One region of the Streptomyces sp. Qhu_M48 genome, then DNA from elsewhere that is predicted to be linked to it. Evidence: predicted binding sites of a transcription regulator. Region 1 holds the regulator's gene; the other holds the start of a gene.
What was found. The regulator HrcA, encoded in region 1, represses chaperone genes, less so after heat shock. The targets are predictions, from matches to a motif close to TTNGCACTCNGNNNNNCNGAGTGCNAA.
Positions count from the first base shown of each region.

Region 2: the regulator HrcA is predicted to act here: its motif matches at 13,658-13,684, upstream of groL (chaperonin GroEL).

Region 1 is NZ_CP195432.1:1,182,603-1,197,712, forward strand. Features, by position in the region: gene hemW (radical SAM family heme chaperone HemW) at 1-107, shown strand, start outside; gene ACRRSS_RS05575 (DUF3097 domain-containing protein) at 286-1,086, opposite strand; gene ACRRSS_RS05580 (MBL fold metallo-hydrolase) at 1,097-1,825, opposite strand; gene hrcA (heat-inducible transcriptional repressor HrcA) at 1,973-2,992, shown strand; gene dnaJ (molecular chaperone DnaJ) at 2,993-4,129, shown strand; gene ACRRSS_RS05595 (nitronate monooxygenase) at 4,354-5,436, shown strand; gene ACRRSS_RS05600 (16S rRNA (uracil(1498)-N(3))-methyltransferase) at 5,433-6,176, shown strand; gene ACRRSS_RS05605 (hypothetical protein) at 6,185-6,577, opposite strand; gene ACRRSS_RS05610 (AAA family ATPase) at 6,652-8,019, shown strand; gene ACRRSS_RS05615 (tetratricopeptide repeat protein) at 8,016-9,110, shown strand; gene ACRRSS_RS05620 (histidine triad nucleotide-binding protein) at 9,185-9,544, shown strand; gene ACRRSS_RS05625 (ribonuclease Z) at 9,548-10,450, shown strand; gene ACRRSS_RS05630 (adenosine deaminase) at 10,460-11,482, shown strand; gene ACRRSS_RS05635 (MFS transporter) at 11,546-12,877, opposite strand; gene ACRRSS_RS05640 (carbohydrate kinase family protein) at 13,149-14,267, shown strand; gene ACRRSS_RS05645 (PhoH family protein) at 14,372-15,110, shown strand, end outside.
Region 2 is NZ_CP195432.1:7,449,893-7,465,002, forward strand. Features, by position in the region: gene ACRRSS_RS33445 (Cmx/CmrA family chloramphenicol efflux MFS transporter) at 1-297, shown strand, start outside; gene cpt (chloramphenicol phosphotransferase CPT) at 363-896, shown strand; gene ACRRSS_RS33455 (DUF4031 domain-containing protein) at 986-1,255, opposite strand; gene ACRRSS_RS33460 (hypothetical protein) at 1,347-1,703, opposite strand; gene ACRRSS_RS33465 (MurR/RpiR family transcriptional regulator) at 1,841-2,767, shown strand; gene murQ (N-acetylmuramic acid 6-phosphate etherase) at 2,852-3,781, shown strand; gene ACRRSS_RS33475 (PTS transporter subunit EIIC) at 3,816-5,339, shown strand; gene ACRRSS_RS33480 (aldo/keto reductase) at 5,450-6,397, shown strand; gene ACRRSS_RS33485 (class I SAM-dependent methyltransferase) at 6,815-7,561, shown strand; gene ACRRSS_RS33490 (SRPBCC domain-containing protein) at 7,573-8,043, opposite strand; gene ACRRSS_RS33495 (hypothetical protein) at 8,265-9,917, shown strand; gene ACRRSS_RS33500 (hypothetical protein) at 9,907-11,661, shown strand; gene groL (chaperonin GroEL) at 11,862-13,490, opposite strand; gene ACRRSS_RS33510 (cold-shock protein) at 13,852-14,055, opposite strand; gene ACRRSS_RS33515 (MoaD/ThiS family protein) at 14,482-14,757, opposite strand; gene thrC (threonine synthase) at 14,799-15,110, opposite strand, start outside.

The DNA of each region.
Region 1 (15,110 bases):
TCGCCGACGGGCTGCTCGACGCCGAGCCCTACGCGGCCGGGCGGGCCGTGCTGACGCTGCGGGGGCGGCTGCTCGCCGATGCGGTGGTGCGGGATCTGGTGGACTAGGACGGCCGCTGGTGGTGCGGGGCCCTTGTAGTGCGCCGCGCCGGTGGTTGGGTAACAGCGGGCGAGGCGCCACCCAGGGCGCCGTCCGTTGAGCCCACCCGTTCCGCCCCAGCGGAACGATTGCCCACAACGGGGTGCGTGGGGCCACAAAGCGGTCGAAAGCCCGCCGGGGCGGGGGCTACGGGGCTGTGACGAAGTCGATCAGCTCTTCCACCCGGCCCAGCAGCTCCGGTTCCAAATCCCGGTAGCTCGTCACCCTCGACAGGATGTGCTGCCAGGCCGCGCCCGTGTTCTCCGGCCAGCCCAGGGCCCGGCACACGCCCGTCTTCCAGTCCTGGCCGCGCGGGACCGTCGGCCAGGCCGGGATGCCGAGCGAGGACGGCTTCACCGCCTCCCAGACGTCGATGTACGGGTGGCCCACGACCAGGACGTCCGGGGAGGTCACCCGGGCCGCGATTTTCGACTCCTTCGAGCCCGGGACCAGGTGGTCCACCAGGACGCCGAGGCGGGCGTCCGGCGCCGGGGCGAACTCCGCGACGATCGCCGGCAGGTCGTCCACACCCTCCAGGTACTCCACGACCACGCCCTCGATGCGCAGGTCGTCGCCCCAGACCCGCTCCACGAGCTCCGCGTCGTGACGGCCCTCGACGTAGATCCGGCCCGCCCGCGCCACGCGCGCGCGTGCCCCCGGCACCGCGACCGAGCCCGAGGCCGTGCGGGTCGGGGCGGCGGGAGCGGCGGACGGGCGGACCAGGGTCACCACGCGGCCCTCCAGGAGGAAGCCGCGCGGGTCCAGCGGGAACACCCGGTGCTTGCCGAAGCGGTCCTCCAGGGTCACCATGCCCGCCTCGCAGCGGATCACCGCCCCGCAGAAGCCCGTCGTGACCTCCTCGACGACGAGGTCACGGTCGGCCGGCACCTCGGGAACGGGCGCCGACTTCTTCCAAGGGGGTGTCAGATCCGGGTTGTAGCTGCGCATCCCGGTGACGTTAGGCCACCTGGAAGCGGCGTGCCAGTTCCTCCCGCTGGAGTCGTACGAAAGCGGCGTCCACCACCGCCCCGTGCCCCGGTACGTACACCGCGTCCTCGCCGCCGAGCCGCAGCAGCCGGTCCAGCGCGTCCGGCCAGCGGGCGGGGATCGCGTCCGGGCCCGCCTGCGGCTCGCCCGACTCCTCGACCAGGTCGCCGCAGAAGACGACCTCGCGCGAACCGGGGACGAGGACCACCAGATCGTGACCCGTGTGGGCGGGTCCGACGTTCGCCAGGAGGACCTGCCGGTCGCCCAGGTCGAGCGTCCACTCGCCGGAGACCACGTGGCGCGGGGACACCAGGACGTCCACCGCCTCCGCCGCCGCCGTCGCGTCCAGACCGTGCCGCACGGCGTCCCCGCGCAGCGCCTCCCGTTCCCGCTCCCGGCCGAGCAGCTCGTCCGATCCCACCGCGCCGAAGACCTCCGCGCCCGCGAACGCCGCCGTGCCGAGCACATGGTCGAAATGCGGATGGCTCAGTGCGATGTGCGTCACTCTCCGGCCGCCCGTGAGTCCCGCGATCCGGGTCCGCAGCTCGGCGCCCTCCGCGAGCGAGGAGCCCGTGTCGTACAGCAGCACGCCCCGTTCCCCCAGTACCAGTCCCACCGTGGCGTCCCATCCCGGCAGCCGCCGCCGGCCCACCCCGTCCGCGAGCCGCTCCCACCCGTACGCTTCCCAATCCACGTCCATGCCGCGACGCTAACCGATGGGGGCACCGCCGCCTTGCCAGGAGCGACGCCCGCCGCCGTACACTGGCCGAGGGGCGCTGGCACTCGAAGAGGGTGAGTGCCAAAAGCGGAGCAACCGGAACGACGACGACAGCTGGAGGTGCGCACGATGCTCAGCGAACGCAGACTCGAGGTCCTGCGCGCCATCGTCCAGGACTACGTCGGGACGGAGGAGCCCGTCGGCTCCAAGGCGCTCACCGAGCGCCACAAGCTCGGCGTCTCGCCCGCCACCGTGCGCAACGACATGGCCGTGCTGGAGGAGGAGGGCTTCATCGCCCAGCCCCACACCAGCGCCGGCCGCATCCCGACCGACAAGGGCTACCGGCTCTTCGTCGACCGGCTCGCCGGCGTCAAGCCGCTGTCGACGCCCGAGCGCCGGGCCATCCACAACTTCCTCGACGGCGCGGTGGACCTGGACGACGTCGTCGGCCGCACGGTCCGCCTGCTCGCCCAGCTGACCCGCCAGGTCGCCGTCGTCCAGTACCCCTCGCTGACCCGCTCGACCGTCCGGCACGTGGAACTGCTCTCGCTGGCGCCCGCCCGCCTGATGCTCGTCCTCATCACGGACACCGGTCGGGTCGAGCAGCGTGTCATCGACTGCCCCGTGCCCTTCGGCGAGACCTCGCTCGCCGATCTGCGGGCCCGGCTCAACAGCCGGGTCGTCGGCCGCCGGTTCGCCGACGTGCCGCAGCTGGTGCAGGACCTCCCCGAGTCCTTCGAGGAGGTCGAGGACCGCGCCACGGTCTCGACCGTGCTCGCGACCCTCCTCGAAACCCTGGTCGAGGAGCACGAGGAGCGGCTGATGATCGGCGGCACCTCCAATCTCACCCGCTTCGGCCCCGACTTTCCCCTGATGATCAGGCCCGTCCTGGAGGCTCTCGAGGAGCAGGTCGTGCTCCTCAAGCTGCTGGGCGAGGCCAAGGAATCGGGCATGACCGTACGCATCGGGCACGAGAACGCCCACGAGGGGCTGAGCTCCACGTCCGTCGTCTCGGTCGGCTACGGTTCGGGCGGCGAGGCAGTCGCCAAACTCGGCGTGGTCGGACCGACCCGCATGGACTACCCCGGAACGATGGGAGCGGTACGCGCAGTGGCACGTTACGTCGGACAGATCCTGGCGGAGTCGTAAGTGGCCACGGACTACTACGCCGTACTCGGCGTGCGCCGCGACGCGTCCCAGGACGAGATCAAGAAGGCGTTCCGGAGGCTCGCGCGCGAGCTGCACCCGGACGTCAATCCCGATCCGAAGACGCAGGAGCGCTTCAAGGAGATCAACGCCGCCTACGAGGTCCTCTCGGACCCGCAGAAGAAGCAGGTCTACGACCTGGGCGGCGACCCCCTCTCGGCCTCCGGCGGAGGCGGCGCGGGCGGGTTCGGGGCCGGTGGTTTCGGCAACTTCTCCGACATCATGGACGCCTTCTTCGGCACGGCCTCGCAGCGCGGACCGCGCTCGCGGACCCGCCGCGGCCAGGACGCCATGATCCGTCTGGAGATCGACCTCAACGAGGCCGCCTTCGGCACCACCAAGGACATCCAGGTCGACACGGCGGTCGTCTGTACGACCTGCTCGGGCGAGGGCGCCGCACCCGGCACCTCCGCGCAGACCTGTGACATGTGCCGTGGCCGTGGCGAGGTCTCGCAGGTCACCCGGTCCTTCCTCGGCCAGGTCATGACCTCGCGGCCCTGCCCGCAGTGCCAGGGCTTCGGCACCGTCGTCCCGACCCCGTGCCCCGAGTGCGCGGGCGACGGCCGGGTCCGGTCCCGCCGCACCCTCACCGTCAAGATCCCGGCCGGTGTCGACAACGGCACCCGGATCCAGCTCGCGGGCGAGGGCGAGGTCGGCCCCGGCGGCGGCCCCGCCGGCGACCTGTACGTCGAGATCCACGAGACGCCGCACGACACCTTCCAGCGGCGCGGCGACGACCTGCACTGCACGGTCACCCTCCCGATGACGGCGGCCGCGCTCGGCACCAAGGTGCAGCTGCAGACCCTCGACGGCCTGGAGGAGATCGACGTCCGTCCGGGCACCCAGTCCGGCCAGTCGATCCCGCTGCACGGCCGTGGCATCACCCACCTGCGGGGCAACGGCCGGGGCGACCTGATCGTGCACGTCGAGGTGCAGACCCCGGGCAAGCTCGACGCCGAGCAGGAACGACTGCTGCGCGAACTGGCCAAGCTGCGCGGCGAGGAGCGGCCCACCGGCCAGTTCCAGCCGGGGCAGCAGGGGTTGTTCTCGCGGTTGAAGGACGCGTTCAACGGGCGGTAGGCGCCCTGCTGGGGGTCCGGGGGTCGTCCCCCGGGTGGACACGGTCAGCCGGGGCAGCAGGGGTTGTTCTCGCGGTTGAAGGACGCGTTCAACGGGCGGTAGGCCCGGTTAGAACGGTTCGGAGAGGGGCGGCACTCGCGCAGGCGGGTGCCGCCCCTTCCGTGTGGGCTCGTGACCTGACGTACGGATTCGGCCCCGAAGCAGGGGCATGACACGATGCCCATATGTCCACCACCGCGCTGAACGATCTCTCTCGGTTTCCGATCGTGCAGGCCCCCATGGCGGGTGGCGCCTCCTGCCCCGAGCTGGTCGGAGCCGTCTGCGAGGCCGGGGCGCTCGGCTTCCTGGCCGGCGGGTACAAGACGGCCGGAGGCCTCTACCAGGAGATCAAGCAGGTGCGCGGGCTCACCTCCCGCCCCTTCGGTGTCAACCTCTTCATGCCGCAGACCGGACGCCCCGCCGACCCCGCCGCCGTCGAGGTCTACCGCCACCAGCTGGCCGGCGAGGCCACCTGGTACGACGTGCCGCTCGGCGAGGCCGACGACAGTCGCGACGACGCCTACGACGCCAAGCTGGCCCTCCTCCTGGAGGACCCGGTCCGCGTCGTCTCCTTCACCTTCGGCTGCCCCACGCCGGAGGCCCTCGCCTCCTTCGCCCGCGTCGGTACGTTCACGATCGTGACCGTCACCTCCGCCGAAGAGGCCCTCGCCGCCCAGCAGGCCGGCGCCGACGCCGTCTGCGTCCAGGGCGTCGAGGCCGGTGGACACCAGGGCACCCACCGCGACGACCCGGCCGACGACGGCGCCCCCGGCACCGGGCTGCTCGCCCTCCTCACCCAGGTCCGCGAGAGCGTCGCCCTGCCGATCGTCGCCACCGGCGGGATCATGCGCGGCGCCCAGATCGCCGCCGTCCTCGCCGCCGGGGCCGATGCCGCCCAGCTGGGCACCGCCTTCCTCCGCTGCCCCGAGTCGGGCGCCCACCCGCTGCACAAGCGGGCCCTGACGGACCCGCTGTTCACCCGGACCGCCTTCACCCGGGCCTTCTCCGGACGTCCGGCGCGCGGTCTCGTCAACCGCTTCATGCGTGAGCACGGGCCGTACGCCCCCGCCGCGTACCCCGAGATCCACCACCTCACCGCCCCGCTCCGCAAGGCCGCCGCCACCGCGAACGACGCCCAGGGCATGGCCCTGTGGGCCGGGCAGGGCCACCGGCTCGCCCGTGAGCTCCCCGCCGGGCAGCTGGTCGAGGTGCTGGCCACCGAACTCGACACCGCCCTCTCCGAGCTGGCCCCCAGGAGCGCCTCATGACCGCACCCGTCTTCGTCGTCGACGCCGTCCCCGGCGCCGGAAGCTTCCTCCTGGACGGCTCCGAGGGCCGGCACGCCGTCTCCGTGAAGCGGCTGCGTGAGGGCGAGGAGCTCGTCCTCGCCGACGGCCGGGGCCGCTGGGCCGCGTGCGTGGTGCTCGCCGCCGAGGGCAAGGACCAGCTGACCGTGCGGGTCGACGCGGTCCACGAGGATCCCGAGGAGGAGCCCCGGATCACCGTCGTCCAGGCGCTGCCCAAGGGCGACCGGGGCGAACTCGCCGTCGAGACGATGACGGAGACCGGCGTCGACGGGATCGTGCCGTGGGCCGCCTCCCGCTGCATCACGCAGTGGAAGGGCGACCGGGGCCTCAAGGCGCTCGCCAAGTGGCGCTCCACCGCGCGCGAGGCCGGCAAGCAGTCGCGCCGCTCCCGGTTCCCCGAGGTCGCGGACCCGATGACGACCAAGCAGGTCGCGGCCCTTCTCGCGGGGGCCGATTTCGCGGCCGTCCTGCACGAGGACCGTGACCACCCGAGCGGGGCGCTGGCCACCGCCGGACTCCCCGAGAAGGGCTCGGTCGTGCTGGTCGTCGGCCCCGAGGGCGGGGTCTCCCCGGAGGAGCTCGCCGCGTTCGAGGCGGCCGGGGCGAAGCCGTACCGGCTCGGCCGCAGCGTGCTGCGCACGTCCACGGCGGGCACGGCGGCGACGGCGCTGGTCCTGGGGCGTACGGGGCGCTGGAGCTAGGCGCCGTCCTACCCCTTCCGCTTCTCCGGCCCTCCCTGGTCCTCCGCCCCCTCCGCCCCCGTCAGGACGTCGAAGAGCGGCCAGCCGTCCGTCTCGCGTATGCCGTGCGCGGTCGGGAAGAGGCCGCGGGCCGAGGCCTCGTCGAGGAAGCGGCGGACCACGCCGGGCTCGTTCAGGTTGAGCCGGCCGCCGCCCGTGGCGGCCACCTCGCCGGTGCCCATCGTGTACCCGCCCGTGATGCGGCCCGGGCCGCTCCGGAAGACGAGCCGGAGACCGGTGTGGCGGGTCCCGGCCGGGCGCAGGGTGAGGTACGTCCGGCACTCCGGGTGGGTGTGGCCGACGTTCCACAGCCACACCGCGTCGTCCACCGTCAGTCTGCGCGGCGCGCGTGTCCGTCTCATGCGGCGCACCCTACGCCCGGCCGCGTACCGAACCCGGTGGACAGCGGCCCCCGGCGCATCCATAGGGTGGCGGCATGGCCGACGAGTCCCCTCTGATCCGCAGTCTGCGCGCCGCCGTGGCCGCCGCCCCCGGCGACGTACCCCTGCGTCTCCACTTCGCCGAACTCCTCCTCTCCGAGGGACGGAACGACGAGGCCGTCGCCGAGGCGGCCGTCGCCCTCCAGCACGCGCCGGGGGACGCGGACGCGCGTGCGCTGATGATGCGGGCGATGGGGCTGCCGCCCACTCCGCCCGCGACTCCGCCCACTCCGCCCGCGGCTCCGGCCGCGACGTCGAGCCCCGCTCAGGCCCCCGCCCCCACTCCTGGGGAGAGCGCCCCCGCCCCGGCGGAGAGCGCCCCCGACCAGCCCCCGTCCTCGCCCCCGGCCGCCGCGGGCGACGGACCCGCCTTCGACTGGGCCGCAGCCGAGCAGCAGGTCCAGGACGTCGTCGGACCCCGTTTCCTGGAGGGCCCGCAGGCGGCCGACGGCGAGGGCACCGCCGGGGACGCCGCCGCCTGGGACGTCGACGCCCCCGGCTCCGTACGCCTCGCCGACGTCGGCGGCATGGACGAGGTCAAGGACCGCCTGGAGGCCGCCTTCCTCGCCCCCATGCGCAACCCCGAACTGCGCAGGCTCTACGGCAAGTCGCTCAGGGGCGGCCTGCTCCTCTACGGCCCGCCCGGCTGCGGCAAGACGTTCATCGCCCGGGCCGTCGCGGGCGAGCTCGGCGCGAACTTCCTCACCGTCTCGCTCTCCGACGTCCTCGACATGTGGATCGGGGCCTCCGAGAAGAACATCCACGACATCTTCGAGACCGCCCGCCGCCAGGCCCCCTGCGTGGTCTTCCTCGACGAGCTGGACGCCCTCGGCGCCAAGCGCTCCCGTACGCACTCCAGCGGCCTGCGCAACGTCGTCAACCAGCTCCTCACCGAGCTCGACGGCATCGCGAGCGGAGCGGGCAACGAGGGCGTCTTCGTGCTCGCCGCCACCAACGTGCCCTGGGACGTGGACATCGCGCTCCGCCGCCCCGGCCGCCTCGACCGCACCCTGCTCGTGCTCCCGCCGGACGCCACCGCCCGCGAGGCGATCCTCCGCTACCACCTGCGCGAGCGCCCCATCGAGGCCGTCGACCTCGGCAAGCTCGTCAAGGCCACCGAGGACTTCTCCGGCGCCGACCTCGCCCACGTCTGCGAGACGGCCGCCGAGACCGCGCTCCTCGACTCCGCCCGCAGCGGCTCCGTACGGCTCATCAGCACCAAGGACCTGCTCGGCGCGGCCAAGCAGATCAAGCCGTCCACCGAGCCGTGGTTCGCGGCCGCCCGGAACGTGGCCATGTTCGCCAACGAGGGCGGCCTGTACGACGACCTCCTCGCCCACCTCAAGCGGAAGCGCAAGCTGTGACCACCCCGACGACGCTCCTGCGCGCCGAGGCGCTCTACGACACCGGGCGGTACGCACAGGCCGGCGAGCTCGTCGCCCAGCACCTGGCGACCGAACCGGAGGACGCCGAGGCACTCGTCCTGCTCGCCCGCTGCCACCACCGCGCCGAGGACCACCCGGCCGCCCTGGACGCCGTGGACCGCGCGCTGAGCGCCGAACCCGAGCTGCTCATGGCCTGGCTGATGCGCGTCCAGATCCTGCTGGGCCTGCGGCGGTTCCAGGACGCAGAGACCTCCGCCCGCTACGCCGTCCAGCTCGCCCCGCAGTACTGGGGCACCCACTACGCCCTGGGCACCGCCCTCGCCCAGTTCGGAGAGCACGCGCGCACGCCCGCGCGTACCGTCGAGGCGTACGAGGCCGCCCGCGCCGCCGTCAGCCTCGCCCCCGAGGAGGACGCGGCTCACTTCCTGGTCGGGCTCACCGCCCAGCGACGGGGCGACCACGCCACCGCGCAGCGGGCCTACGAGGCGACGCTGCGGCTCAACCCGCAGAGCAGCGAGGCCCACAACAACCTCTCCCTGCTGAGGCTGCGGCGCCGCTGGTTCCGGCGCGGGGCCTGGACCCAGGCCGCCGAGGGCTTCGTCGCCTCCGCCGCCCTCGACATCGAGGACCGCAAGGCCCGCTACAACCTGGAGGCCATGGCCTGGAACACCGTGGCCGGGGCCCGCTGGGTGGCCCTGCTCGGCTTCATCGCCTCGACGTTCGGCGCCGCCTCGGTACGCGGCGGGGCCACCGGCGCCGAGGCCTTCGTCCCCTTCGCGATCGGCGCGGCCGTGCTCGTCGGCGCCTGGGGCGGCTGGGTCCTGTGGATGGGCCGCCGGGTGCCGCCCCGGCTGCGCCGCCCGATGTTCCTCGTGGCGCGCTCCTGCGGGCCGGTGATCGCGATGGCCACCGTCGTGGGGCTGCTCGGCCTGTACTCGGTGGTGACGATGGCCCTGTGGTCCTTCGACGCGGGCGTGGTCGGCGGACTCGGGACACCCCTGTTCTGGGCCGTGATCATCACGTACTGGGTGAGCCGCTCGGCCCTGAACCGGCGCGCGCCCAAGGACTGAGCCCGGACGGGTGACGGCGGGGGCGGCGGATAGCATGCCCGTGTACCGACCGACGAGGCGAGGAGGCCCGGGCCATGGCCGGAGAGCCGCAGAGCGACTGCCTGTTCTGCAAGATCGTGGCGGGGGAGGTACCGGCGACGATCGTGCGCGAGACGGCGACGACGGTCGCCTTCCGCGACATCAACCCGCAGGCGCCCAGCCACGTCCTGGTGATCCCGCGCCTCCACTACCCGGACGCCGCCTCGCTGGCCGCCGGAGCGCCGGAGGTCGCGGCCGACGTGCTGCGCGAGGCCGGTGAGGTCGCCGCCCAGGAGAAGACCGACGGCCACGGCTACCGGATCGTCCTCAACACCGGCGCCGGCGCGGGCCAGACCGTCTTCCACGCCCACGCGCACGTGCTCGGCGGGCGCGGCCTCAACTGGCCCCCCGGATAGCCCGTGTCCGTACGCGAACTGGTCGTCCTCGGCACCGCCAGCCAGGTCCCGACCCGACACCGCAACCACAACGGCTACCTGCTGCGCTGGGACGGACAGGGCATCCTGTTCGATCCCGGCGAGGGCACCCAGCGCCAGATGCTGCGGGCCGGCGTCGCCGCGCACGACCTCGACCGGATCTGCGTCACGCACTTCCACGGCGACCACTCGCTCGGCCTGGCCGGGGTGATCCAGCGGATCAACCTCGACCAGGTCCCGCACCCCGTCACCGCGCACTACCCGGCGAGCGGGCAGCACTTCTTCGAGCGGCTGCGGTACGCCACCGCCTACCGCGAGACCGTGAAGCTGACCGAGGCCCCGGTGGCCGGCGACGGGCCGCTCGCCGTCACCGACACGTACACCCTCGACGCGCGCAGGCTCTCGCACCCCGTCGAGTCGTTCGGCTACCGGCTCACCGAGCCCGACGGGCGCCGCATCCTGCCCGAGCGGCTCGCCGCGCACGGCATCAAGGGCCCCGACGTGGGCCGCATCCAGCGCGAGGGCGTCCTCGACGGCGTCACCCTCGACGACGTCAGCGAGGTCCGGCGCGGGCAGCGCTTCGCCTTCGTCATGGACACCCGGCTCTGCGAGGGCGTGCACGCCCTCGCGGAGGGCGCCGACATGCTCGTCATCGAGTCGACCTTCCTCGACGAGGACGTCCGCCTCGCCACCGACCACGGCCATCTGACCGCCGGACAGGCCGCCGCCGTCGCCCGGGACGCGGGCGTACGCCACCTCGTCCTCACCCACTTCTCGCAGCGCTACTCCGACCCGTCGGAGTTCGAGCGGCAGGCGCGGGCGGCCGGGTTCGACGGCGAACTGAGCATTGCCCAGGACCTCATGAGGGTCCCCGTACCGAAGAGATAGACACCCCCCATGCACCTCCCCACCGGCCTTCCCGTCGGCCTTCCCAAGGCCGAGCTGCACCTCCACATCGAAGGCACCCTCGAACCCGAGCTGGCCTTCGCGCTCGCCGCCCGCAACGGCGTCACCCTGCCGTACGAGGACACCGCCGCCCTGCGCGAGGCGTACCGCTTCAGCGACCTCCAGTCCTTCCTGGACCTCTACTACGGCCTGATGGCGGTCCTGCGCACCGCCGAGGACTTCACGGAACTCACCGACGCCTACCTGGAGCGGGCCGCCGCGCAGGGCGTCCGGCACGCCGAGATCTTCTTCGACCCGCAGGCGCACACCGCGCGCGGCGTCCCCTTCGGCACCGTGGTCGAGGGCCTGAGCGCCTCCCTCGAACGCTCCGAGGAGCGGTACGGGATCTCCACCCGGCTCATCATGTGCTTCCTGCGCGACGAGTCGGCCGAATCGGCGCTCGCCACCCTCGACGCCGCGAAGCCCCACCTCGACCGGATCACCGGCGTCGGCCTCGACTCGGCCGAGGTCGGCCACCCGCCGGCCAAGTTCCGCGAGGTGTACGAGGCGGCCCGGGCGCTCGGCCTGCGCCGCGTCGCCCACGCGGGCGAGGAGGGCCCGGCCGCCTACGTCCGCGAGGCGCTCGACGTCCTCGGAGTGGAGCGGATCGACCACGGCCTGCGCTGCATGGAGGACCCCGACCTGGTCGCCCGCCTCGCCCGCGAACGGATCCCCCTCACCCTCTGTCCGCTGTCGAACGTCCGCCTCCGCGTGATCGACACCCTCGCCGACCATCCGCTGCGGGCGATGATGGCGGAGGGACTGCTCGTCACCGTGAACTCGGACGACCCGGCCTACTTCGGGGGGTACGTGGGCGAGAACTTCGAGGGGGTGCGGGACGCGCTGGGGCTCTCGCCCGAGCAGCTTCGGGAGCTGGCGCGGAACTCGTTCCAGGCGTCGTTCCTGGAGGACGACGAGCCTCGGCGGGCGCGGTATCTCGCCGAGGTGGAGGCGTACGAGTTCGACGTGGCGTAGGCGGTCGGCGGGGGCGCGGACGGGGCGCGCGCCGCGGGCGAGGGACTGAGCGGCAGGCCCCCCTCACCCCCGGTCGCTCGGCCGCGCCAGCCCGTACGACGACTTCGCCGGGCGGCGACGGCCCGCCGTGACCGGAACGGGTGCGACCTCCTGTTCCGGCGCGCCCATCTGGGGGACCGTGGGCGGTGTCGCCGCCGCCGTGCCGCCCAGGATCGCCGCCGGCGCCCCGCCCCTCCGGCGTACCGAGCCGGGGACCAGGGGACGGCCCGAGGCGTGGCGGGCCACCGCGGTCATCGGGGCGGCGACCAGGAGCAGCAGGGTGCACAGGGTCAGGCCCATGCCCGTGTATCCGGCGCTCTCCGACAGGAGGCTGCCGGCCAGCGGGCCGCAGGCCACGCCCAGGGAGGACGCCGAGCCGACGAGGACGGCCCAGCGGCCACGCGGGTCGAGGGAGGCGGCCAGGCCCAGGAGGTAGGAGAGGACCACCGGGTAGACGGCGTTCCACAGGATCTCGCCGGTGGCGAAGGAGAGCAGGTCCCCGGCGGCCGAGCTGAGCAGGACGCAGCCGGCGATGAGGACGGTGCCCACCCCGATCGGGACGGCCCGGCCGAGGCGCGAGCCGAGCGCCCCCGCCGCCGTGACCCCGACGAGCCCGGCGCCGAGCGCCGCCGCGAAGACCGCGCCAACGGTGACCTCGGAGAGACCGGCCTGGGTGAGTCCGATGCGGCCGCTGACGCCCCACAGCGCGTTCTGCGCGAGGGACCAGCAGAGGATGCCACCCGCGAGCACGGCTCCGGCTCGGCGGTGGGGGAGCGGGCCCGTGGCCGCCGTGGCCTCCCGTACGGCGCGCGTGGCGTCCGGCAGGCGGCCCGTCAGCGGCCACACGAGGGCCGCCGCGCAGGCGATGGCGAGCAGCGGCGGGGCGTGGCCGCCGGCCAGGTGCGGGAGGGTGAGGTAGAGGGCGCCCGCCGCGGCCGACACGGAGAGCAGGCCGAGGATCGAGGCCCGGTGCGGGTCCTTCTGGCCGGCGATCCCGGCGGCGGCCACCGCCGTCGCCGTACCCGAGCCGAGGCCGCCGAGGACCGCGCCCGCGACGACCAGGGGCACGATGCCGGTGGCGGCGGCGGAGCCGTATCCGACGGCCATCGCGAGAAGGCCCGCGCGGGCCGCCCGGCGGGGGCCGACGCGTTCTCCGCGCGCGGCGAGCGTGAAGCCCGCGGAGGAGGAGCCGAGCAGCAGGACGGAGCCGACGAGGCCCGCCTGCGCGGGGGTGAGGCCGAGCCCGGCGGAGAGCCGGCCGACGACGGTCGGCAGCAGGTACGGGGCGAGGTATCCGGCCGTGAAGAGGGAGACGAGGGCGACGAGAGCCCCCGGGACGCGCGGGCGCGACGACATGGGCGTTCCAGGAACTGAACAGGGAAAGGAGACGGCGCCCGGTGGTCGCACGGGGTCGCGGCACCATGTGTATCAAGCATCCGAGTGAGCGGAGAAGGTGGTATCCCCCGATTCAGGCTGTGATGTGGGTCACTATTGGTTTGGGTTGATGGAGGTGAGGGAACACGTGACCGCCGCGTTGCGGCACCCCCGTCCCTCCACCCCCATCGGGCACACTGTCCAGATCAGCACCACGGTGCCGATCCAGCGCACCACGACCGGGGAGTCCGCCGTGACCACAGCAAGGGGAGACCAGCCGCACCAGGACGCCGGAGTCGACCCCCTGGTGTGTCTGCGCGAACCCACCGACCCCGCGTGCGACGTCTTCCTGACCGGAACCGTCTTCCTCGACATCATCTTCACCGGCCTCGACAGCGCCCCCGTCCGGGGCACCGAATCCTGGGCCCGGGGCATGGGATCGAGCCCCGGCGGCGTCGCCAACATGGCCACCGCCCTCGCCCGCCTCGGTCTGCGCACCTCCCTCGCCGCCGCCTTCGGCGACGACCACTACGGCGAGTACTGCTGGGACGCGCTCGAACAGGGCGAGGGCATCGACCTCTCCCTCTCCCGCACCGTCCCCGGCTGGCACTCCCCGGTCACGGTCTCCATGGCCTACGAGGGCGAGCGCACGATGGTCTCCCACGGCCACGAGGCCCCGCCCCTGGAAGGCGCCCTGCCCGCCTACCCGCCGCACGCCCGCGCGGCCGTCGCCTCCCTCGTCCCCGGACGCGGCGAGGAATGGGTCGCCCGGGCCGCCCGCGGCGGCGCCAAGGTCTTCGCCGACGTCGGCTGGGACGACACCGGCCGCTGGGACCTGGCCGGCCTCCCCGACCTCGCCCACTGCGAGGCCTTCCTGCCCAACGCCGCCGAGGCGATGCGCTACACCCGCACCGACTGCCCCCGGGCCGCCGCGCGCGCCCTCGCCGACAAGGTCCGCTACGCCGTCGTCACCCTCGGCTCCGAGGGCGCCTACGCCGTCGACGGCGCCACCGGCGAGACCGCCGAGGTCCCCGCCATCCAGGTCTCCGCCCTCGACCCGACCGGCGCCGGAGACGTCTTCGTCGCCGGATTCGTCACCGGCACCCTCGCCGACTGGCCGCTCGCCGACCGGCTCGCCTTCGCCGGCCTCACCGCCGCCCTCTCCGTCCAGGAGTTCGGCGGCTCCCTGTCCGCCCCCACCTGGGGCGAGATCGCCGCCTGGTGGCAGCACGTCCAGGGCCACGCCCAGCAGGACCCCGAGACCCTGCGCGGCCGCTACGCCTTCCTGGAGCGGCTCCTCCCGGCCCCCGCGCGCCCCTGGCCGCTGCGCCGCGCGGTGCCCACGATCGGCTTCCGCGCCGCCGCCCCGTAAATCCCTTCGGCCTGTCACCGCCAGGTCGTAGGCTGGGGAGCCAGAGGTTGTCGAGCGGCGAGAACCCTGCAACAGGAGGTATGCGCAGGCCACAGTGCCGGCCCATGACTCAGACACCCACATCCCAGGACTCGCCCCGCGACGGGGCGCCCGGACAGGCCCGCGCCCAGTTCACCGTCCCCGCCAAGCATCCGATGGTGAGCCTGCTCGGCTCCGGTGACGCGCTGCTCCGCGTGATCGAGCGGTCGTTCCCGCAGGCCGACATCCACGTCCGGGGCAACCAGGTCAGCGCGGTCGGCGACGCGGCGGAAGTCGCGCTGATCCAGCGCCTGTTCGACGAGATGATGCTGGTGCTCCGCACCGGTCAGCCGATGACGGAGGACGCAGTGGAACGCTCGATCGCCATGCTCAGGGCGAGCGAGAACGGATCGGAGGGCGGCGAGGAGACTCCCGCCGAGGTGCTCACGCAGAACATCCTCTCCAACCGGGGACGCACGATCCGCCCCAAGACGCTCAACCAGAAGCGGTACGTCGACGCGATCGACAAGCACACGATCGTCTTCGGCATCGGCCCCGCCGGCACCGGAAAGACCTATCTCGCCATGGCGAAGGCGGTCCAGGCCCTGCAGTCCAAGCAGGTCACCCGGATCATCCTGACCCGCCCGGCCGTCGAGGCCGGCGAGCGCCTCGGCTTCCTGCCCGGCACGCTCTACGAGAAGATCGACCCCTACCTGCGCCCGCTCTACGACGCCCTGCACGACATGCTCGACCCCGACTCGATCCCCAAGCTCATGGCGAGCGGCACGATCGAGGTCGCGCCGCTGGCATATATGAGGGGTCGTA
Region 2 (15,110 bases), 6.3 Mb from region 1:
TTCTACACCGCCCCCGCCCTCAACGCCCGCATGTTCAACGTCGCGGGCGCCGCCCCCACCCTCGCGGGCGCCACCACCACCGCCGCCTTCAACCTCGGCAACACCGGCGGCCCCTGGCTCGGCGGCACGGTCATCGACGCCGGCCTCGGCTTCGCCTCCACCGCCTGGGCGGGCGCGGCGATGACGGCGGTCGGCCTCGGCACGGCGGCGGTGGCCCTGAAGCTCCACCGGTCCCCGTCGCGGGTGGTGACGTCCGGCGCGCCACGGCCGGCGGAGGAGACCGTGCCGACCCGCTGACGCCCGGCCCCCGCGCGGGCGAAAACCCTTGTCGGGCGGCGCGGCCCTCGCCGTACCGTGACACCGTGACGACACAGATGATCATCCTCAACGGCGGTTCCAGCGCCGGGAAGTCCGGGATCGTACGGTGCCTCCAGGCCGTCCTGCCCGATCCGTGGCTGGCGTTCGGCGTCGACTCGCTCATCGACGCCATGCCCCTGAGGATGCAGAGCGCCGAGGACGGCATCGGGTTCGACGCGGACGGCGGCGTGACCATCGGGGCGGAGTTCCGCGCCCTGGAGGGAGCCTGGGCCGAAGGCGTCGTCGCGATGGCCCGCGCGGGAGCCCGGATCATCGTCGACGACGTCTTCCTGAGCGGAGCCGCCGCCCAGGACCGCTGGCGGAGCTTCGTCGGCGACCTCGACGTGCTCTGGGTCGGCGTCCGCTGCGACAGCGCCGTCGCCGAGGGCCGGGAGACCGCCCGGGGCGACCGGGTCACGGGAATGGCCGCGAAGCAGGCGCACGTCGTGCACGAGGGCGTGTTGTACGACGTGGAGGTCGACACCACGCACACCGAGTCCCTCGACTGCGCCCGGGCCATCGCCGCACGGGTCGAGTAGGAGCGGCCTCAGGACGTCGGCCGAGCGCCTCAGGCCGTCGGGGCGCCTCAGGCCGTCGGGCAGCCCTTCCTCGGGCCGTCGGGGGCGCCTCAGGCCGTCGGGCGGCCCTTCGGGCGCCTCAGCCCCGCCTCCGTGAGGCGCCGCAGGAGCTCCTTGGAGCCGACCTCGACCGCGCCGCCCACCACCGCGTCCGCGTACCGCTCCTGGGGGATGTCGTAGTGGTCGCGCTCGAAGGCGCGCGGCGGGGCGCCGATCGAGGCGGCGAATGCGTGCAGCTCCTCGAAGGAGACGTCGCTGACCAGGTGCGACCACATGCGGCCGTGCCCCGGCCAGGTGGGCGGGTCGATGTAGAGCGTCACAGCCTGACCGCCTCCGCCTCGCGCCGCCGCCCACTCACCACGGCCCGCCACCCGCTCGCATCAGCCCGCCCGCTCACACCGGCCCACCCGCTCACGTCAGCCCGCCCACCGGCGCGACCACCACTCCCTGCTTGCCGCAGACCCAGTGCGGGTCAGGCCCCAGCTCGGGTTCCACGTCGAGGGCGTGCGGATCGCCCGAGGAGCAGACCGGGCAGATCGGCCAGCGGCCGTGCCGTTCGAGCAGGGCGTCCTGGACGTCCTGGGCGACGAGGCCGGCGACGTACGCCCGGCCCTCGGGCCACTGCTCGACCCACCAGCGCCGGTGGGTCACCGCGTCCTCCACCATCGACACGACCTCGGCGGCCGCGACCCGCCGGGCCGCGAGGTCGGCCAGCACCAGTGCGCGAGCGGCGTGCAGCGCCTGCTCCACGGGGTCTATGTCGTCCATGGACTCATTGTCACCCGTCACCCGTCCGCCGGACGAAACCGTCACGCGTCGGCCGCACGGAAAAGGGCGAAGGTCCCCTCCGGATCCGGGACCGAGGGGGTCTTGTCGCGCCACCAGGCCGAAAGTATCTTTCAGGTGTGACCAATGACGTGAAGGAAAGTTTCACCAGCGGCGCGCCGCCCGCGCCCCCCGCCCCCGCCGCCCTCGCCGCCAAGGTGCGGACCCTCGCGCCGTCCATGACCCGCTCCATGCAGCGGGTCGCCGAGGCCGTCGCCGGGGACCCGGCCGGCTGCGCCGCGCTCACGGTCACCGGCCTGGCCGAACTCACCGGCACCAGCGAGGCGACCGTCGTCCGGACCGCCCGCCTCCTCGGCTACCCCGGCTACCGCGACCTGCGGCTCGCCCTCGCCGGGCTCGCCGCCCAGCAGCAGTCGGGCCGGGCGCCCGCCGTCACCGCCGACATCGCCGTCGACGACCCGATCGCCGACGTCGTCGCCAAGCTGGCCTACGACGAGCAGCAGACCCTCGCCGACACCGCCGCCGGGCTCGACACCGTCCAGCTCGGCGCCGCCGTCGCCGCCCTCGCCACCGCCCGCCGAGTCGACATCTACGGCGTCGGCGCCTCCGGCCTCGTCGCCCAGGACCTCGGCCAGAAACTCCTCCGCATCGGCCTGATCGCGCACGCCCACAGCGACCCGCACCTCGCCGTCACCAACGCCGTGCAGCTCCGCTCCGGCGACGTCGCCATCGCCATCACCCACTCCGGATCGACCGGCGACGTCATAGAACCGCTCCGGGTCGCCTTCGACCACGGCGCGACGACGGTCGCGATCACCGGCCGCCCGGACGGGCCCGTCACGCAGTACGCGGACCACATCCTCACCACCTCCACCGCCCGCGAGAGCGAACTGCGCCCCGCTGCCATGTCGTCCCGGACCAGCCAACTCCTGGTCGTGGACTGCCTGTTCACCTGCGTCACGCAGCGCACGTACGACACGGCGGCCCCTGCCCTCGCCGCCTCGTACGAGGCCCTCGCCCACCGCCACTCACCCCGCACCCGCTGACGCCCACAGCGTCACCCGCGGAACCACCCGCACCACCCGCACCACCCGCACCCGCTGAAGACCACAGCACCGAAAGAGCCGCACGTGTCTGCTACGTACTCCGAACTCCGCGCCCAGCTGGCCACCCTCACCACCGAGGCGTTCCGTCCGGAACTGGCCGAGATCGACCAGCTCCCCACCGCCGAGATCGCCGCGCTCATGAACGGCGAGGACGCCACCGTCCCCGCCGCCGTCGCCCGGCAGCTCCCCGCCATCGCCGCCGCGATCGACGCGACCGCCGCGCGCATGGCCCGCGGCGGTCGCCTCGTCTACATGGGCGCCGGCACCGCCGGCCGCCTCGGCGTCCTCGACGCCAGCGAGTGCCCGCCCACCTTCAACACCGACCCGAACCAGGTCGTCGGCCTCATCGCGGGCGGCCCGTCCGCCATGGTCAAGGCCGTCGAAGGCGCCGAGGACTCCAAGGAGCTCGCGGCCGAGGACCTCACCGCGCTCGGCCTCACCGCGGACGACACCGTCGTCGGCGTCTCCGCCTCCGGCCGCACCCCGTACGCCATCGGCGCCGTCGAGCACGCCCGTACCCTCGGCGCGCTCACCATCGGACTGTCCTGCAACGAGGACAGCGCGCTCGCCGCCGCCGCCGACCACGGCATCGAGGTCGTCCCCGGCCCGGAGCTGCTCACCGGCTCGACCCGGCTCAAGGCGGGCACCGCGCAGAAGCTCGTCCTCAACATGATCTCGACGATCACCATGATCCGGCTGGGCAAGACCTACGGAAACCTGATGGTCGACGTCCGCGCCTCCAACGAGAAGCTCCAGGCGCGCTCGCGACGGATCGTCGCCCTCGCCACCGGCGCCCCGGACGAGCAGATCGAGACCGCCCTCGCCGCCGCCGACGGTGAGGTGAAGAACGCGATCCTCATGATCCTCGCCGACATCGACGCCCCGACGGCCGCCGAGCGGCTGACCGACTCCCAGGGTCACCTGCGTGCGGCGCTGCACGCGAAGACCGGCTGAGCCCCCTCCCCTCACAGCAAGGCACCACCGCACCATGAGCACAGACGACAAGAACCGCGCCATCGCCGCCGCGATCCTCCCCCTCGTCGGCGGCGCCGAGAACATCAGCTCCGTGGCCCACTGCATGACCCGGCTCCGGCTGGGCCTGCGGGACCGCTCGCTCGTCCAGGACCAGGCCCTCAAGGCCCTGCCCTCCGTGATGGGCGTGGTGGAGGACGACACGTACCAGATCGTCCTCGGCCCGGGCACGGTCGCCCGGGTGACCCCGGAGCTGGAGGCCCTGGTGGCGGCGGCCCCGAAGCCCGCCCCCTCCACGGCCCACGGCGCCGACGAACTCGCCGCCCAGGGCGAGGCGCTCAAGGCGGCGAGGAAGGCGAGGAACGCCACCCCGTTCAAGCTCTTCCTCCGCCGGATCGCGAACATCTTCGTCCCGCTGATCCCCGCCCTCATCGGCTGCGGCATCATCGCCGGCCTCAACGGCCTGCTGATCAACCTCGGGTGGCTGCCCTCCGTCACCCCCGCCCTCGCGGCGATGGCGAGCGGCTTCATGGCGCTCATCGCGGTCTTCGTCGGCTACAACACGGCGAAGGAGTTCGGCGGTACGGCGATCCTCGGCGGCGCGGTCGCGGCGATCATCGTCTTCCCCGGCGTCGCCAAGATCGACGCCTTCGGCCAGACGCTCTCCCCCGGCCAGGGCGGCGTGCTCGGCGCGCTCGGCGCGGCCGTCCTCGCGGTGTACGTGGAGAAGTGGTGCCGCCGCTGGGTGCCTGAGGCCCTGGACGTCCTGGTCACCCCGACCCTGACCGTCCTGATCTCGGGCCTCGTCACCATCTTCGGCCTGATGTTCGTGGCCGGTGAGATCTCCACCGCGATCGGCGAGTTCGCCGACTGGCTCCTCGCGCACGCGGGCGCCGGAGCCGGCTTCCTCCTCGGCGGCCTCTTCCTGCCGCTGGTGATGCTGGGCCTGCACCAGGCACTCATCCCGATCCACACCACGCTCATCGAGCAGCAGGGCTACACGGTCCTCCTGCCCATCCTCGCGATGGCGGGCGCGGGCCAGGTCGGCGCGGCCATGGCCGTCTACCTGAAGCTCCCCCGCAACGGCTCCATCCGCCGCACCATCAGGTCCGCCCTCCCGGCCGGCTTCCTGGGCGTCGGCGAGCCCCTGATCTACGGCGTCTCGCTCCCGCTGGGCCGCCCGTTCGTCACGGCCTGCGTCGGCGGCGCGTTCGGCGGCGGCTTCGTCGGTCTGTTCAGCATGCTGGGCGACACCGTGGGCTCGACCGCGATCGGCCCGTCGGGCTGGGCGCTCTTCCCGCTCCTCGACGGCGGCAAGGGCCTCGGCGTGACCATCGCGATCTACGCGGGCGGCCTGATCGTCGGCTACCTGGCCGGGTTCACGGCGACGTACTTCTGGGGCTTCAGCAAGGAACTCCTGGAGGAGTTCGACGTCGACACCGAGACGGAACCGGCGGAGGTGACGGCCGCGACCGGCGGACCGACGCCGCCGACGCCGCCGGGGACGACGCAGCCGGAGCCGGACCCGGTGAAGGTCTGAGCGAGCCGTGCGGGGGCCGGACCCGGTGAATCGTGTTCACGAGAGACGGCGCCGCCATGGGGCGGGCCATCCACTGGCAGTACTCCCGCCCCTGAGGGATCATCCCCCGCATGACCACCACCCCCACCCCTGTCGCCGCATCCACCACCCCCACCCCCGACGCCTCCGCATCCGGCACCTGGTTGCTCGGCGATCTGCCCGTCAACCGGGTCGGATTCGGGGCCATGCGGCTGCCTCAGCGGGGGGAGGCACTTGTCGAAGGGGCCGTGTCGCGTGATCGTGGCGAGGCGATCGCCGTGCTGCGCAAGGCCGTCGAGCTGGGCGTGAACCACATCGACACCGCCGCCTTCTACTTCTCCCCGCTCCGCTCCGCCAACGAGCTGATCCGCAGCGCGCTCGGCGGGCCCTACCCCGACGACCTCGTCATCGCCACCAAGGTCGGCCCGGCGCGTGACGTGACCGGCGCGTGGAGCGAGCACGCCCGCACCCCGCAGGCCCTGCGCGGTCAGGTCGAGGAGAACCTGCGCCAGCTCGGCCGCGACCACCTCGACGTCGTCAACCTCCGCGTCCTCGGCACCGATTCGATCGCCGAACGCTTCGGCGCCCTCGCCGAGCTCCGCGAGGCCGGGCTCATCCGGCATCTCGGCGTCTCCAACATCACTCCCGAGCAGCTCGCCGAGGCGCGGACCATCGCCCCCGTCGTCTGCGTGCAGAACATGTACGGCATCGGGGTCCGCCCCGAGTACGAGGACTTCGTGCGGCACTGCGGCGAGCAGGGCATCGCCTTCGTGCCGTTCTACGCGATCGCCGCCGCCGGCCGGCAGGGCGGAGCGACCGTCCCCGAGAACCCCGAGGTGCTGGCCGTCGCCGAGGCCCACGGTGTGAGCCCCGCCGAGATCCGGACCGCCTGGACCCTCCACCAGGGCCCCCACCTCCTCGCCATCCCCGGCACCGGGGACCCGGCCCACCTCGTCGCCAACGTCGCCGCCGGCGCCCTCCGGCTGACCCCCGAGGAACTCGCCCTCCTGGACGGAGCGCACCGCGCGGCGGCCGCATAGTGGAACGGGACACGGGCCCGCGCCGCCGGGGCCGGTCCGGAGAGGCGCGACCGGTTGAAACGCGGGGCCTTTCGGCCGGTCCGCACCCGCGGGTCAACTGCCAGATCGGCGCCTTTCCTCCCCCTCGTCAGCGGGTCGGGGCCGACCGCCGGAAACCCGCCGAGGAAGTGCCCTCGGCGGTGGCCGCGAAGCCCTCTTCCCGCCCCTGCGGGCCCCCTCCGGGCGACCCCCGCCCCACCCGGCACCCCCGGCTCCGGGGCGACCGCAGGAGGCCCTCCCCGCACCCCACACCCCCTCCCCACACCACCCCTGACCTGGTCTTTTACCTCAACTCCCCCTAACCTGAAGGGACTCGGAGGGACCCAGAGGGTCTCGGGTGGACTCGAAGGCCTCGAAGGCCTCGAAAGGGAGACGCACATGGGTGGGACCGACCGGAGCATCCGCACCGTCGACGACGTACTGACCCTGCTCGACGGGCTCTTCGCGCCCGACGCCGACCGCTGGACGGACGGCGGGGCGGACTGGTGGGACGGCTTCTACGCCGACCGGGACAAGCCCGTGCCGTTCTTCGTCGCCAAGCCCGACGAGAACCTGGTGTCGTACGTCGAGCGGGGACTGCTCCCGGCGGGCGGGCGGGTCCTCGACCTCGGGTGCGGGCCCGGCCGGAACGCCCTCCACCTCGCGTCGCTCGGCTACCGGGTGGACGCCGTCGACCTCTCCCCCACCGCGATCCGCTGGGCCGAGGAGCGGGCCCGGGAAGCCGGGGCGGCCGGAATCCGGTTCGTCCGCGGTGACGCGTTCGCGGCCGACACCGCCCTCGACGGGCCGTACGACCTCGTCCACGACTCCGGCTGCTTCCACCACCTGCCGCCGCACCGCCGCGTCAGCTACCTCGCGCTCCTGGACCGCGTCCTCGCCCCCGGCGGGCACCTCTCCCTCACCGCGTTCGCCGCCGGGGAGGGCGGCATGGGCTCCGAGCGCCCGGACGCGGACTTCTACCGGCAGGGTCGGCTGGACGGCGGACTCGCGTACACCGACACCTCCCTCAGGGCGATCTTCGCCGGCCTGACGGAGGTCGAACTCCGCCGCATGCGCGACGAGGCCACCGACTCCCCCGCCTTCGGCGAACCCTTCCTCTGGACGGCCCTCTTCCGCCGGGAATAGCAGAGGGCCCCTCACATCGACGTCAGGTGCTCCGCGAGACGGTCGTACTGTTCCCGGACCCCCGCTTCCATGCCCGCCGCGAGCGCCTGGTCGCGGGCCTCGTTCGAGAGCCAGTAGGACGTGCTGGTCAGGGCCGTGCCGCCGTCCGGGGTCGCGTCGAAGGTGAGGGTGACGCGGACGGCGCCGGAGTCCGCCATCTGCTCGAAGACCTCCGTGTAGTCGAGCCGCTCGACCGGCACGACCTCCTCGTACGTGCCGGAGAAGACGATCTCCTGGCCGTCGGGGGCGGTCTGGCCCCAGCGCCAGGCGCCGCCGACCCGCAGGTCGATCTCGACGACCGTCGTGGTCAGCGCGGAGACCCCGTACCACTCCCGTACGTGCTCGGGCTCCGTCCACGCCCGCCAGACGCGGGCCGGCGGGGCGTCGAAGGTGCGGGTGACGACCAGTTCGCGGTCGGCCGGTGTCGTCAGGAGGGTCACCATGGTCCGTTCCCTTCACGAAGGGCCCCTTCCAGCATCGCCCCACCATTCCCCCGGGGCACTTCCGGCACTTCCGGCACTTTCGTAAACCGAGTGAACGTGTTCAACACCTGACCGCTACAGTGCTGCCCACGCGGCCGCCTCGACCATGGCGCAGCCGCCGACTTCAGACCTGTGGGGGGTCCCCTTTGCCGCGCTCTTCGCGCAGGCTTCCGCACGCCCTCGTGCGTGCCGCAGCCGTATTCGTCCTCTCGGCGGCCGTCACCGTGCCCGCCGTCATCCACGCCCCGGCCGTCCACGCGGCCGACGTCTCCGCCACGTTCACCACCGACGACGCCAGGCTCGGCGTCCAGGTCGCCGGCGACCCGCTGTGGGTCAAGGTCAGCGTGCTGGCCTCCACCGCCCCCGGCGCCGCCGTGCTCGCCTCGACCGACTCCCTGACCTGGCAGTCCGGCGACTCGGGCACCGGCCTGCCCTCAGGTCACGTCACCGACGAGGCGCTCCGGCTTCCCGAGGACACCCCGTTCGGCGCCTACCCGGTCCTCGTCGAGTACCGGCAGTCCGGCTCCACCGTCAAGCGCTGGACCGGCGGCTCCTACGTCCACAAGCTGCACACCGGCGTCTCCCGGGTCTCCTTCGACCGGAAGACCACCAGCCTCACCGACCGGAAGGTCGTCCTCTCCGGTACGGCCACCACCTGGGACCCGGCCACCGGCGCCGTGACGCCGGCCCGCGCGGGAACCACCGTCAAGGTCAAGATCAACACGGTGGCGGAGAACTGGCAGGAGCTGACGGGCACGGCCACCACCGGCGCGGACGGCACCTTCTCCCTGCCGTTCACACCGAACGCCGAGATCAGGGGCGGCACCGCCACCGTCGCCGCGTCCGCCGCCGACACCGTGGCCAACCACGCCACGCCCCTCCCCGAGGTCGGCGTCGAGAAGACCGCGTACCGGATCTCGGCGACCCTCGGCAAGTGGCGCGTCCAGGTGGGCACGAACGTCACCGTCTCCGGCCGCGTCGAGCGCCTGACCCCGGACGGCTGGAAGCCGTACGCGGCCGCGCCGCTCATCACCACGTCCTCCCAGCCTCCCGTGGTGTCCCCGGCGTCCCAGGTACTCATGGGCAAGGGCACCTCGGCGGCCGACGGCAGCTTCTCGTACCCGGCGCGCGCCACGTACGGCACGCAGGTGTACACCTCCCTGGCACCGTCGGTGTACTACCAGTCCCACGCCTACGACCAGGGCGCCATCGCCGTCCCCCAGCCGTTCTCGTACACCGACTGGCGCATCTCCCTCGACGAGTACGGCACGGTCCGGGGCAGCGGCCGGATGACGACCCGGGGCTACTGCTCGGACCAGCCCGTCTACCTCCAGTCCTCCCTCGACAACGGCCGGACCTGGCGGAACCTGGCCAACTCCAGGGCGAGCGGCGGCACCTCCGGCTACTGCCCCTTCGACGTCTCCGCCCGGGCCCACGTCAACGCCCTCTACCGGCTGCACCACTACGAGTCGGACCACATCGTCAACAGGTCCACCGGCGGCGTCCGCCTCGGCCGCGTCCCGACCCGGTTCTCGGCGTTCTCCCTCACCCCGGCCCGGCCGTACAAGAACTCCAAGATGACCGTCTCCGGCACGCTCCAGCAGCAGACCGGCGGCGTCTGGAAGCCCCTCAAGGGCGCCAAGGTCACCCTCGTGTTCAAGCCCAAGGGCGACTCCCAGTGGTACTGGGTGACCAAGAACGTCACCACCGGGGGCAACGGCACGTTCAGCTTCAAGGCCACCAACTACGGCGACGGCTCCTGGGCGCTGGTGAAGCAGTCCGCGAACGGCTACTTCTACAGCGAGACGAAGGTGAAGTACATCGATGCGCGCTGACCTCCGACGGGCCGGCCTCCGACGGCCCTCCGCCCCGCTCACGACGGGCCTCACGGCGACCGTCACCACGGGCCTCACGACGGGCCTCGCGGCGACCGTCACCACCGCCCTCACCACGGCCCTCACGGCGGGCCTCCTCCTCGGCGCCACCGCGGCCCCCGCGGCGGCGGACACCCCGTCCCCGATCGGCATCGGCCCCGTCTCCACCGACGCCTACCAGCGCGGCGCCTTCCAGGTGAGCGCCTGGACCGACGCCCCCGGCGTCACGGTCACCCAGGTCTCCGCGACGCTCCGGAAGGGCGACACCGTCGTCGCGGAGATCCCCTCCGTCCCCGAGTTCACCTGGAACAGGGGGCGCTTCGGAACGAACCACGACCCGCTGAAGCTGACCGAGGACGGCGGCACGGTGCCCGCACTGGGCCGGTACGCCGTCGACGTCACGGCCACCGACTCGCGCGGGAACCGCCACACCCGCACCGACGCCGGCGTCCTCGACTTCACGCTCATGCCGCAGCTGGAGTTCGGCCTCTCCGCCCCCGGCTGGGACGACCGCAACGCCGTCCCCAGCGGCACCCTGACCGGAGTCCAGCCCGGCTCCGGCGACATCGTGCCGATCGCCGGCCGCGGCGTCGACATCCGGCGGACCACCCCGCGGGAAAGCCCGGTGCAGTCCCCCGTCACCACGGAGACGGGCGCCTACACCGGCGAGGCGTACGGGGACGTCAGGCCGGGCGACACGTTCAAGGTCGCCTTCGCCGAGGACAGCGACGAGGTGCACGGCAGCGTCTCCTACGACCACAGCCTCTACACCTACCGCCCGCACGTCGTGACCGTGAAGGCGAGCGTCGACCGGGCCCGTGTCCTCCCCGGCCAGCACGCCGTCGTCACCGGCCGGATGACCGACCCGCAGAACGGCGGCGCGCCCCTCGCGGGCCAGCAGGTCAAGGTCGGCCCGGGCGCGCTCCAGTTCTACGACTCCGCCTACGCCAAGGTCGTCACGACGGACGCCGACGGACGCTTCACGGCGAGGATCCCCGCCCTCCCGGGTCCGTCCGGCGGCTGGTCGGCCGTCCCGGTCGACCCGTACCAGCGCTTCAGCGATGACGTGGGCGGCCCGCTCGCGAACCCGCAGGAGGCGAGGATCATCCTCGGCTCACGCCTCCTGTCGAACGAGGGCAGGGTGAGCGTGACCAGCACCCTCCGCGCCACGTACGACATCAAGGCCTCCTTCGACGCCCAGGCGCTCTACCTGGAGGTCTCGGCCGACGGCCGGACCGGCTGGCGGAAGATCGGCTCCACGAAGGCGAACGACTACTACCCCACCACGACCGTCACCGCCACCAGCCGCGGCGGCTACTACCGGCTGCGGCACCCGCAGTCCGACATCCTCACCGAGGCGGTGAGCGGCGTCTTCCGTCTCGTCCGCACCGAGGCCCGGATCACCGGCATGAACGCCGGACCCGAGCCGGTCCGCAAGGGCGCGTACGTCACCGCGACGGGCACGCTCCAGCACCACACGAGCGGGGCGTGGCGGGCGTACGGGAACGGGGCCGTGGCCCTGCAGTTCCAGGCGAAGGGCTCGACGACCTGGCGTCAGGTCGCCACCGGCCGCTCGACCGCCGGCGGAAAGGTCTCGCTCAGGGCGAAGGCGACCGTCGACGGCACCTGGCGGCTGCGGTACTACGGCGACGCCACGCACTTCCACGCGCCGGTCCCGTGGGCCGACTACGTCGACGTGCGCTGACCGCGCGCCGGCTGTAGGGCCCGCCGTCCGCTCCGTACAGCCGGCCGTCCGCCCGTAGAGCCGGACGCCGGGAAGTCCGGAGGCCGGGAAGTCCGGAGGCCGGGAAGCCGGGAAACGCCCGAGGGCGGCACCCCCCTGACAGGGGGTGCCGCCCTCGTTCCGTTCTTCGCCTTCAGCGATGAACCGCCGATCCCGGGGGATCAGAAGTCCATGTCACCGCCCGGCATGCCGCCGCCGGCCGGCGCGGACGCCTTCTCCGGCTTGTCGGCGATGACGGCCTCGGTGGTGAGGAACAGCGCGGCGATCGACGCGGCGTTCTGCAGCGCGGAGCGCGTGACCTTCGCCGGGTCGATGATGCCCTCGGCGATGAGGTCGACGTACTCGTTGGTCGCGGCGTTGAGGCCGTGGCCGACGGGCAGGTTGCGGACCTTCTCCGCCACGACGCCGCCCTCGAGGCCGGCGTTGACCGCGATCTGCTTCAGCGGGGCCTCAAGGGCCAGCTTCACGATGTTCGCGCCCGTGGCCTCGTCGCCCGAGAGGTCGGCCTCGAGCTTCTCGAAGACCGAGGAAGCCTGGAGCAGGGCCACGCCGCCGCCGGCGACGATGCCCTCCTCGACGGCCGCCTTCGCGTTGCGAACGGCGTCCTCGATGCGGTGCTTGCGCTCCTTGAGCTCGACCTCGGTCGCGGCACCGGCCTTGATGACCGCGACACCGCCGGCGAGCTTCGCCAGGCGCTCCTGCAGCTTCTCGCGGTCGTAGTCGCTGTCCGAGTTCTCGATCTCGGCGCGGATCTGGTTCACGCGACCGGCGACCTGCTCGCTGTCACCGGCACCGTCGACGATGGTGGTCTCGTCCTTGGTGATGACGACCTTGCGGGCGCGGCCCAGCAGGTCGAGGCCCGCGTTCTCCAGCTTCAGGCCGACCTCCTCGGAGATGACCGTGCCGCCGGTGAGGATGGCGATGTCGTTCAGCATCGCCTTGCGGCGGTCGCCGAAGCCCGGGGCCTTGACCGCGACGGACTTGAAGGTGCCGCGGATCTTGTTGACGACCAGGGTCGACAGGGCCTCGCCCTCGACGTCCTCGGCGATGATCAGCAGGGGCTTGCCCGACTGCATGACCTTCTCCAGGAGCGGGAGCAGGTCCTTCACGGAGGAGATCTTGGAGTTGACGATCAGGAGGTACGGGTCGTCGAGCGACGCCTCCATACGCTCCATGTCGGTGGCGAAGTACGCCGAGATGTAGCCCTTGTCGAAGCGCATGCCCTCGGTGAGCTCAAGCTCCAGACCGAAGGTCTGGGACTCCTCGACGGTGATGACGCCTTCCTTGCCGACCTTGTCCATCGCCTCGGCGATGAGCTCGCCGATCTGGGTGTCGGCGGCGGAGATGGAGGCCGTGGAAGCGATCTGCTCCTTGGTCTCGACATCCTTCGCCTGCTCGAGCAGGGCGCCCGAGACGGCCTCGACGGCCTTCTCGATACCACGCTTGAGGGCCATCGGGTTGGCACCGGCGGCCACGTTGCGCAGGCCCTCGCGGACGAGCGCCTGGGCGAGAACGGTGGCGGTGGTCGTACCGTCGCCGGCGACGTCGTCCGTCTTCTTGGCGACTTCCTTGACCAGCTCGGCGCCGATCTTCTCGTACGGGTCCTCGAGCTCGATCTCCTTGGCGATGGAAACACCATCGTTGGTGATCGTGGGGGCACCCCACTTCTTCTCGAGGACGACGTTGCGACCCTTGGGGCCGAGGGTGACCTTGACGGCGTCAGCGAGCTGGTTCATGCCGCGCTCGAGACCGCGCCGGGCCTCCTCGTCGAACGCGATGATCTTGGCCATGTGAAGTGGTCCTCCCGGACATGGGGTGGATAACGCTCCAGGACCGCGCCGACGCCCGCGACGGACGGCCTCCGCGTGTTCCGTGTGGTTCCTTGCCCCACCCGGCCGGCGGCCTCGTCTGCCCGATCCTCGTAGCACTCTCACCTTCCGAGTGCTAACGCCAATGATTAGCACTCGCCCTAGGAGAGTGCAAGCGACTCTCACGTTTCGGGAGGTGGCGGCGGGGGCGCCCGGGAGCGGCTCGGGGGCTGTCGTGGCCGGTCAGAGCCGGTTCGGGCGCGGGGAACGCGTGAGGGGTCCACATCCCCTCAGGGATGTGGACCCCTCGACGGCGTTGCGTCGGTGGCCGATCGTGCCGCGCTCAGACGGCGAGCTTGACCATGTCCGCCTGCGGACCCTTCTGGCCCTGCGAGATCTCGAACTCGACTCGCTGTCCCTCTTCGAGGCTGCGGTAACCATCCATCTGGATCGCGCTGTAGTGGACGAAAACATCCGCACCACCGTCGACCGCGATGAAGCCGTAGCCCTTCTCCGCGTTGAACCACTTGACGGTGCCCTGAGCCATGCCTAACTCCCCTATTACTGGCCCTTGCGCGGGACCCGCACTTCGCGGACCCGGGTCAGACCCTCGCCGGAACGCGTCGACCGCGGCTGAATGTATCTGCCCAACTGCCCTCTGCAACAGGTCATTCGCGCGAGAATTCTGGGCGCCACGGAAAGGCGAATTGGGGAGAATCCCCTGAATTCCTGGGCAAGTCGGGCCCGGCAAAGCGTGCAGAAGGTACACAACGCGCACACACTTTGGCTGCTTCTAGTCGCGCAGGGACGCATTCTCATATGCGTCCGGCATGAGCAGCGGAGGGGACTTCCCAACTCTACCGCGCTCAACCATACAGAATTGCCCCTTCCGCTTATTGGCGCGGAAGGGGCAATTCAAGAAAGACGGGACAGCGGACGCGGCGCGGCACCGGGCCGGTACCGCGCCCGGGGATCAGCCTCCGGCGACGGCCGGGATGATCGAGACGCCGGCGCCGGCCGGGGTGGCCGTCTCCAGACCCTGCTCGAAGCGCACGTCGTCGTCGTTCACGTAGACGTTGACGAAACGGCGCAGCTTGCCCTGGTCGTCCAGGACGCGGGCGGCGATGCCCGTGTGGTTCTTCTCCAGGTCCGCGATGACCTCGGCGAGGGTCGCGCCCTCGGCCTCGACCTCGGACCGTCCCCCCGTGTAGGTGCGGAGGATGGTGGGGATGCGGACGTTCACGGCCATGTCTTCGAAACCTTTCAGTGGGCCAGGAAGTGCGGGCGGGCTCAGACGGCCAGGCCGGCGTCGCGGAACGCGTCCAGGCTCGGGCGGATGGTGACGGTCGCCTGAGAGGTGTCGGCCACCGCGTCCAGGGTCTTGAGCCCGTCGCCGGTGTTGAGCACGACGGTGGTGAGGTTCGGGTCGATCAGCCCGGCCTCGACCAGCTTCCTCGTGACGCCGACGGTCACGCCGCCCGCGGTCTCGGCGAAGATGCCCTCGGTCTGCGCGAGGAGCTTGATCGCGTCCACGACCTGCTCGTCGTTCACGTCCTCCACGGCGCCGCCGGTGCGGCGGGCGATGTCGAGGACGTACGGGCC